DNA from 4 places in the Brenneria populi genome. Region 1 is predicted to be linked to each of the others. Evidence: predicted binding sites of a transcription regulator. Region 1 holds the regulator's gene; each other region holds the start of a gene.
What was found. The regulator PurR, encoded in region 1, represses purine synthesis genes. The targets are predictions, from matches to a motif close to CANGCAAACGTTTGCNTG.
Positions count from the first base shown of each region.

Region 2: cvpA (colicin V production protein) is a predicted target of PurR. The motif match lies at 1,312-1,329, and genes of this name have one in related genera.
Region 3: purL (phosphoribosylformylglycinamidine synthase) is a predicted target of PurR. The motif match lies at 1,265-1,282, and genes of this name have one in related genera.
Region 4: carA (glutamine-hydrolyzing carbamoyl-phosphate synthase small subunit) is a predicted target of PurR. The motif match lies at 1,260-1,277, and genes of this name have one in related genera.

Region 1 covers NZ_JAYWTM010000001.1:398,583-400,788, reverse strand. The annotation lists gene purR (HTH-type transcriptional repressor PurR) at 350-1,381, shown strand; gene cfa (cyclopropane fatty acyl phospholipid synthase) at 1,842-2,206, shown strand, end outside.
Region 2 covers NZ_JAYWTM010000011.1:162,116-164,321, reverse strand. The annotation lists gene folC (bifunctional tetrahydrofolate synthase/dihydrofolate synthase) at 1-537, shown strand, start outside; gene dedD (cell division protein DedD) at 527-1,246, shown strand; gene cvpA (colicin V production protein) at 1,404-1,895, shown strand; gene purF (amidophosphoribosyltransferase) at 1,926-2,206, shown strand, end outside.
Region 3 covers NZ_JAYWTM010000007.1:135,714-137,919, reverse strand. The annotation lists gene purL (phosphoribosylformylglycinamidine synthase) at 1-1,167, opposite strand, end outside; gene mltF (membrane-bound lytic murein transglycosylase MltF) at 1,575-2,206, shown strand, end outside.
Region 4 covers NZ_JAYWTM010000015.1:99,936-102,141, forward strand. The annotation lists gene carA (glutamine-hydrolyzing carbamoyl-phosphate synthase small subunit) at 1-1,037, opposite strand, end outside; gene dapB (4-hydroxy-tetrahydrodipicolinate reductase) at 1,471-2,206, opposite strand, start outside.

The DNA of each region.
Region 1 (2,206 bases):
ATGAACAGAAAAAATATTAACCGACTTTAACGCCGGAACTTTATGGCGGGCGAAAGCAGGTCTTATATAACAATAGCAATTGTTTCATAGCCCGACTAAAAAAACTCGTACCGGCGTATCACTAATAGATAAATTACCGCTTTCACTTTCGTGTCAGATCGGACAAAATTCGCTGTTTGACGACACGCCGCGTATTGGTTGAAAAAGTCAGCCTTGCCCCTTCAGGTACAACATTCGGCATTCTCCCTGTGAAATTCTGTTTTTTTACATAGAAAGAGAACGTTAAACGCAGGCAAACGATTAACTATATACATACGACCATAACGAGTCGGTTAGGAGTCATTGTTACATGGCAACGATCAAAGATGTGGCGAAGCGCGCGGGCGTTTCGACCACAACCGTATCGCACGTGATAAATAAAACACGTTTCGTCGCCGAAGAAACCAAAGCGGCCGTCAGGGCCGCCATTAAAGAATTACACTACTCCCCCAGCGCCGTGGCGCGCAGCCTTAAGGTGAATAACACCAAGTCCATCGGCCTGCTGGCGACCTCCAGCGAAGCGCCCTACTTTGCGGAGATCATCGAAGCCGTGGAAAACGGCTGCTATGCCAAAGGCTACACGATGATTTTGTGCAATTCGCATAACGACATCGATAAGCAGCGCGCCTATCTCTCGATGCTGGCGCAAAAGCGCGTCGACGGCCTGCTGGTGATGTGCGCCGAATACCCGCCTAAATTACTCGCCATGCTGGAAGACTACCGCAGTATTCCGATGGTGGTGATGGATTGGGGCGAAGCCCACAGCGATTTTACCGATACCATTATTGATAACGCTTTTGAAGGCGGCTATATGGCGGGGCGTTATCTTATCGAACGCGGTCACCGGGAGATCGGCGCCATTCACGGTACCCTGGAGCGGAATACCGGCAGCGGACGCTATCTCGGCTTTTTAAAAGCGCTGAAAGACGCCGAGATTCAGATTCATGATGAATGGATCGTGCAAGGCGATTTCGAGCCCGAATCCGGCTATAAAGCGATGCAGCAAATTCTGGCGCAGAAACATCGCCCCACGGCCGTTTTCTGCGGCGGAGATATTATGGCGATGGGCGCAATCTGCGCGGCGGATGAGTTAGGGCTGCGCGTTCCTCAGGATATATCAGTCATCGGCTACGACAATGTGCGCCACGCCCGCTTTTTCACTCCGGCGCTGACCACTATTCACCAGCCGAAAGAACGCCTGGGACAGTCCGCCCTGTCGATGCTTTTAGACCGTATCACCAGCAAACGCGAAGAGGCACAGGTCATCGAGGTTCACCCTACGCTAATCGAGCGCCGTTCCGTCGCCGACGGCCCGTTCCGCGATTATCGCCGCTATTCCTGAGAACGCACGCGGTTTTATCCCCTGCCAAAGCCATATGCCCCTACTCTGCTTCAGCCAATTTATACTTGTACCCTGGCTGAAGCAGTCATAAACTAATTAGCGGTTCAACGACAACAAGCATTTTTATCTCTTTTATTCACTATCCTTGATACCCAACAGATGTCGAACGCAGGAAAGCGGCAGGGGTGCGCCCGATGAGCTTGTTCAGATAAACGACTCTTCATCAACGCGCCTGCGGCTCGAAGTATGAAGGGTATAGTGCGAGCGCATATCGGATGTGCGTATTTATTTTAAGGATGAGTGCCCCTACGTATTTGCGTACCGGCTTTTTCTCTTCATTTTCCTCTTGTTATTCAGAGGGTAGACGATGGGTGATACCCACCGATGCCGATATTGGGTAAAAAATTGTCTATGCTTTCCTTGCCGTTTTTCACCGTGAGCAGCAAGGTAGGGAGAAATTATGAGTTCATCGTGTGTAGAGGACGTAGAAGGAGTAGGAAGCCGTGGCGACTCCTGGTTTCAAATTGTTCGTGAAATGCTGGACACGGCCGATATCAAAATCAACGGCTCCCGCCCTTTTGATATTAAGGTAAAAAATCCCGATTTTTTTAAACGCGTATTGCGTGAAGGCTCTCTGGGATTGGGCGAAAGCTATATGGACGGATGGTGGGAATGCGACAGGCTGGATATATTCTTTCATCGCATACTGCGCGCCGGTCTGGATAAAAAGGTCCCCCACCATCTGAAAGACATTGTGCGCGTCATCGCCGCAAGGGCGATTAATCTGCAGTCGAAAAGACGCGCCTGGATCGTCGGCAAAGAGCA
Region 2 (2,206 bases), on a different contig from region 1:
TTATCGGGGCTGCCGCTGCCGAACGTGCCGTTAGCCAATGCGGCGACGGCATTAGCCGCGTTGCATTCCTCGCCTTTGAACGTAAATGAAGAGGCGATTCGTCAGGGGTTGCGCGCGGCGGCGTTGCCGGGACGTTTCCAGATCGTCGGCGAGCATCCGCTGCTGATACTGGATGTCGCCCATAATCCCCACGCCGCCGCTTATTTGGCGCGGCGGCTTGCCGCGCTGCCGAAGAGCGGAAAAGTCCGCGCGGTGGTGGGCATGCTGGCGGATAAAGATATCGGCGGCACGCTGGAGCATTTAAAACCGCAGGTCGACGAGTGGTACTGCGCTCCGCTGGAAGGCCCGCGCGGGGCGACGGCGCGGCAATTGGCAGAACATCTGGACGATTGCCGGCAATGTTCCGACGTGGCCGCCGCCTGGCGGCAGGCGATGGCGGCGTCGGCAAAAGAGGATATCGTTATTGTCTGTGGATCTTTTCATACGGTAGCGCACGTTATGGAAGCGCTGGATGAGGAGAGTTCGTATGGCGAGTAAATTTCAGAATCGGCTGGTGGGCACCATCATTCTGGTCGCGCTGGGCGTCATCGTATTGCCGGGGTTGTTGGACGGCAAGAAGAAGCACTATGAAGACAAGTTCGCGGCGATCCCGCTGGTTCCCTCATCCGATGAGAGCAACGAAATGGATTCGCTGCCCGCTCTGACGCAATCGCTGCCCAGTCAGCCGCCGGAAGGCGCCGAGGCGGCGATCAAGGGCAATGAGGCTGAGAGCGATACGGAAAATAGCGCCGCCGACGTTAAAGCGGAGAGCGCGCCTCCCGCGACCAGTGCGCCGCCCGCCGCCGCCGAACGGCCGGTGAAGAAACCCGCTGAGGTAAAACCGCAGCCTAAACCCGAGGTGAAGCCCAAGCCGGAACCGAAGCCTGAGCCGAAACCGGAAGCCAAACCCGAGACGAAACCGGAAGTTAAGCCGGAAGCCAAACCCGCGGAACAGGCGCCGGCCGGACAGGCTTACGTCGTACAGCTCGGCGCGCTGAAAAACGCGGACAAGGTTAACGAGATCGTCGCCAAGCTTCGGCTCTCCGGCTACCGGGCGTATACCCAGCCGGCGACCCCGGTTCCGGGGCAGATTACCCGAATTTATGTCGGCCCGGATGCGTCAAGGCAGAAATTACAGTCTTCGCTGGCGGAACTTCATCAGATCAGCGGGCTGAGCGGTCAGGTAAAATCGTATAGCGTGCGCTAAGGGATTGACGCGCCGAACGGCGTTTTTTGTTTGATTTCCGATTAATCAAATCGGCGGAAATACGCTACGCAAACGTTTTCTTTTTCTGTTAGAATGCGCCGCGAACAGGATGACGTGGCGACCTGACGGTTGACATCGTTCATTATTAGGATGACTCATGATTTGGGTTGATTACGTCATTATTGGCATCATCGGATTCTCGGCGTTGGTTAGCCTGATCCGGGGGTTCGTACGTGAAGCGTTGTCGCTGGTAACCTGGGGATGTGCATTTTTTATCGCCAGTCACTACTATGTTTACCTCGCGGTGTATTTCACCCGTTTTGATGACGAACTGGTACGTAATGGCATTGCCATCGCCATTCTGTTTATTGCGACATTGATTGTGGGTGCTATCGTCAACTATGCGATCGGTTCGCTGGTTGAACGCACCGGACTCTCTGGCACCGACCGCGTATTGGGCATTTGTTTCGGTGCGTTGCGCGGTGTGCTGATCGTTTCTGCGCTGCTATTCTTTCTGGATACCTTCACCGGTTTTTCACAGAGTGCTGACTGGAAACAGTCCCAGTTAATTCCGCAGTTCAGTTACATTATCAGGTGGTTTTTTGACTACCTGCAAAGCACGTCAAGTTTCTTGCCGCAGCATCTATAGCCGCGGCAGCGCTGATGAGGAAAAGACACCATGTGCGGTATTGTCGGTATCGCCGGTTTTACGCCGGTCAACCAGTCGATTTATGACGCGTTAACGGTGTTGCAGCACCGTGGGCAGGATGCCGCGGGCATCATCACCATCGATGCCTTAAATTGTTTTCGCCTGCGCAAGGCCAACGGCCTGGTGAAGGATGTGTTTGAAGCGCGGCACATGCAACGCCTACAGGGCAACATGGGCATCGGGCACGTGCGCTATCCCACCGCGGGCAGCTCCAGCGCTTCGGAAGCGCAGCCTTTCTACGTTAACTCGCC
Region 3 (2,206 bases), on a different contig from region 1:
GGTACGGAAATAGCCGGTCAGCGCGGGACGGCCAAATTCATTGTTGAACGCCGCGCCGCCGAGAGGCCCCTCGGTCATGATATCCAATGCGCTGACGATACGGTCGGGCTTGCCGAAGTCTTCTTCCCAGGGCTGTTCAAAGCCGGGAATACGCAGGTTTGATACGGAGAAGCCGACCAGGCCCGCTTTGGGCTTGGAGCCGCGCCCGGTCGCGCCCTCATCGCGGATTTCGCCGCCGGAGCCCGTCGCCGCGCCCGGCCAGGGGGAAATGGCGGTCGGGTGGTTGTGGGTCTCCACTTTCATCAGGATATGCGCGTCGCCCTGATGGTAGCCATAGCTGCCCTCGGCGTTGGCATAAAAGCGCCCGACGGCGGAGCCTTCCATCACGGCCGCGTTATCCTTGTAGGCGGACAACACATGATCAGGCGTATGAATAAAGGTATTTTTGATCATTTTAAACAGCGACTTCGGCTGCTCCACGCCGTCGATCACCCAATCGGCGTTAAAAATTTTATGGCGGCAGTGTTCGGAGTTCGCCTGGGCGAACATATACAGCTCAATATCCGTGGGATTGCGCCCCAGCTTGCTGAACGCCTCAAGCAGGTAATCGATCTCATCCTCCGCCAGCGCCAGCCCCAGACGGAGATTCGCCTCTTCCAGCGCCTGGCGCCCCTGCAGCAGGATTTCCACGCGTTTCAACGGCGCGGGCTGCTGGTGCGAGAACAGCTGCTCGGCCTGCCGCATATCGTCAAACACGCTCTCCATCATACGGTCATGCAGCAATGCGCCCAGCTGTCGCCACTGCTCGTCGCTCAGCGTCGGCGCATGAATATAAAAAGCCAGACCGCGCTCCAGACGCAGCACCTTGTTCAGAGCGCAGTTATGCGCAATATCGGTCGCCTTGGAAGACCACGGAGAGATGGTGCCGGGACGGGGGGTGACCAACAGCAAACGGCCTTGCGGCTCATGTTCAGCGAGAGAAGGACCATACTTCAGCAAACGTGTCAGTTTGGCCAGTTCATCGTTGTTCAGCGGCGCGCTGACATCGGCGAAATGCACGTATTCGGCATAGATATCACTAATCGGCAAAAAGTGCTCTTTACAGCGGGCAAGCAGTTTATTAATGCGAAAAGCCGACAAAGCAGGTGAACCACGCAGTATTTCCATAATCTAAAGTTCTCTCGTCTTCGATGCACTGACAGCGGTGCGGTCGTTGGGCGCTACAGGGGGGAAACGCGCGTCATTATAGAGAATCCTGGCCCAGGACGAAACCGTTTGCGCCGCTATTGTTAAACATCGCATCGAGGCGCCGGCTAATCGTTAGGCAAATCAATAAAAGTTGCACACTGGCGCTTTGTTGCGCAAAATGCCCCGACTCTGGGACTTTTCGTATAAAAAATCGCCGAGAGCGATTTTCAACGCCGCTTGCGGCGGCCCGTCAGGGCGAGTCTCATGGATGAGACGAGTAAAAAATCGCCGGGCGCGGCTTTAAACGTCGCATCGACGGCGGACAGGGACGGCCGTGATAAAAATAGCCGCGACAGACAGCCGGCAAGCCGCCGAGAGACTACTATTTGAAGCGTTTAAAAATAAATTATTTTTTCATTGGGGTTATCACGTTACTGCTGGCGCTGGCCTTATGGCCCAACATTCCCTGGCGCAGCAGCCAGGACGTCCAGCTCAGACAGATCCTTGCACGCGGCGAGCTGCGCATCAGCACCGTTAATTCGCCACTGACCTATACGACCGCTAACGGCGCCGCGTCGGGCCTTGATTATGAACTGGCAAAACGTTTCGCCGATTATCTCGGCGTCAAGCTGGTGGTTTCGTCGCGTAGAAATCTGGATGAGCTGTTTGACGATCTGGATAACGACGACGCGGATTTACTCGCCGCCGGACTGATTTACAACCATGAGCGTTTAGGACGCTTTCGCGCCGGGCCAACCTACTATTCCGTCTCGCAACAGATGGTATACCGCCTGGGAAATCCCCGCCCCAAAACCATGGAAAATCTAAAAGGACGTCTGGCCGTCACATCGGGGTCGGCGCACATCGCCACGCTGCGCGATCTGAAAGCGGATAAATACCCGCTATTGAGCTGGGAATCCGCCTACGACCTGACCTCGTCGGAACTGCTGAAGCAGGTGGCTGACGGCAAACTCGACTATACGCTGGGAGATTCGATTACCATTGGCCTGATGCAGCG
Region 4 (2,206 bases), on a different contig from region 1:
GGTTTATCAGTGCGATGAATTCCCTGCACCGTCTGGTCAAACAGGGATATGTGCGTCACGCGCAGCGTGTCGGGCAAATTATTTTCATCGACGGCAAAACCGTGGTTCTGCGCGGTGATCATCACCCGGTTGTTATCCAGATCTTTTACCGGATGGTTGCCGCCGTGGTGCCCAAGCTTCATTTTGATGGTCCGCGCTCCGCTCGCCAACGCCAGCAACTGGTGGCCGAGACAGATGCCGAATACCGGGATATCCGTTGCCAGAAAAGTTTTAATCGCCCGGATGGCGTAGTCGCAAGGCTCCGGGTCGCCGGGACCGTTCGACAAGAAAATACCGTCCGGATTAAGCTGCAAAACCTCTTCCGCCGAAGTTTGCGCCGGCACCACCGTCAGCCGGCATCCCCGATCCGCCAGCAGGCGCAGAATATTGCGCTTCACGCCATAGTCATAGGCCACCACATGGTACGGCAGTTCGCTCTCCGGCCTGTCGCCAGGCAAGCCGCCCGCCAACGTCCAGCTCCCCTGCGACCAGCTATAGCTCTCCGTCGTCGTGACCTCTTTCGCCAGATCCATCCCCTTCAGACCGGGGAAAGCCTGCGCTTTTTCCAGCGCCAGCTGGGCGTTCGGCTCATCGCCCGCGATGATGCAGCCGTTTTGCGCGCCTTTCTCGCGCAGCAGCCGGGTCAGTTTGCGGGTATCGATATCGGCAATGGCGACGACGTTGTTGCGCTTAAGGTATTCAGACAGGCTCTCTTCGCTGCGATAGTTGCTGGCAATCAGCGGCAGGTCGCGTATCACCAGGCCCTGAGCCTGTATGGATGAGGATTCTTCATCGGCTTTGTTGGCGCCGACATTACCGATATGGGGATAAGTGAGAGTGACGATCTGGCGGGAATAGGATGGGTCGGTAAGGATTTCTTGATATCCGGTCATCGACGTATTGAAGACCACTTCCCCCACTGCCGACCCTTCTGCCCCGATGGCCCGACCATGGAATTGGGTTCCGTCTTCCAGAACCAACAGCGCTGACTTAATCAAAACACCCTCCAAGGAATAAAAAATCATGTTATTTGCATATTAATTCAGATTAATCGATCTAAATCAACGCAAAAACCACCTTCAAGGTAAATTTTTGGCAAATTGGGCGCATTTTAATGATGGCCGGGTAAGTTGTCCACTTCAACCGCACTTTTTCCTCTCTTTTTATGCTTTATGATATGAATACTCCACCTTTAGCTTAAAAAAGCATGTTAACTAGGGAAAGTAAACGGTTGCCAACCCACATAGCTAAAAAAAGCGCAATAATCAACCAACATTGACGATTTTATGCTTTTAGCGGCCTCAATCGGCCAGAAAAAACAAGAAAACCAGAAAAAATAAGCAATAGAATTAAAAAATACGCAAAGATTAATAAAATACAAGTAGAGATAAATAATCGCTACTTGTATCAATAAATTAAATAAAAATATTTCTATAAACAATCCAAACCAAGCACATCTTTCATATCGAAAAGTCCATTTTTCTTACCCTTCAACCATATTGCCGCACGAACCGCGCCGTTAGCAAAGGTCATACGGCTGGAGGCCTTGTGGGTAATCTCAATCCGCTCGCCAATATCCGCAAACATCGCGGTATGTTCACCGACGATATCGCCGGCGCGAACGGTGGCGAAACCGATGCTTTTCGCATCGCGCTCCCCGGTGTGCCCTTCGCGCGCGTAAACCGCGCAGGTTTTCAGATCCCGCCCCAACGCATCGGCGATGGTTTCGCCCATCGCCAGCGCCGTGCCTGAAGGCGCGTCCACCTTATGACGGTGGTGCGCTTCGATAATTTCGATATCGGTATAATCCCCCATGACTTTGGCGGCTTTCTCCAATAGCTTCAGCATCACATTTACGCCGACGCTGAAATTAGCGGCGAAAACAATCCCGATCTCCTGCGCGGCCTCGCGAATGGCGTCCTTGCCCTGCTCGTCAAAACCGGTGGTGCCGATAATCATCGCTTTATGCCGCCGACGACAAAACGCCAGATGGGCCAATGTGCCTTCAGGGCGGGTAAAGTCGATAAGAACGTCAAAATCATCACCAATCGCCTCCAGACTATCGCTTACCGTCACGCCGGATTTGCCCAGCCCCGCCAGTTCGCCCGCGTCGGCCCCGACCAGCGAGGAGCCCGGACGCTCCAGCGCCGCGCCCAGTACGGCGCCT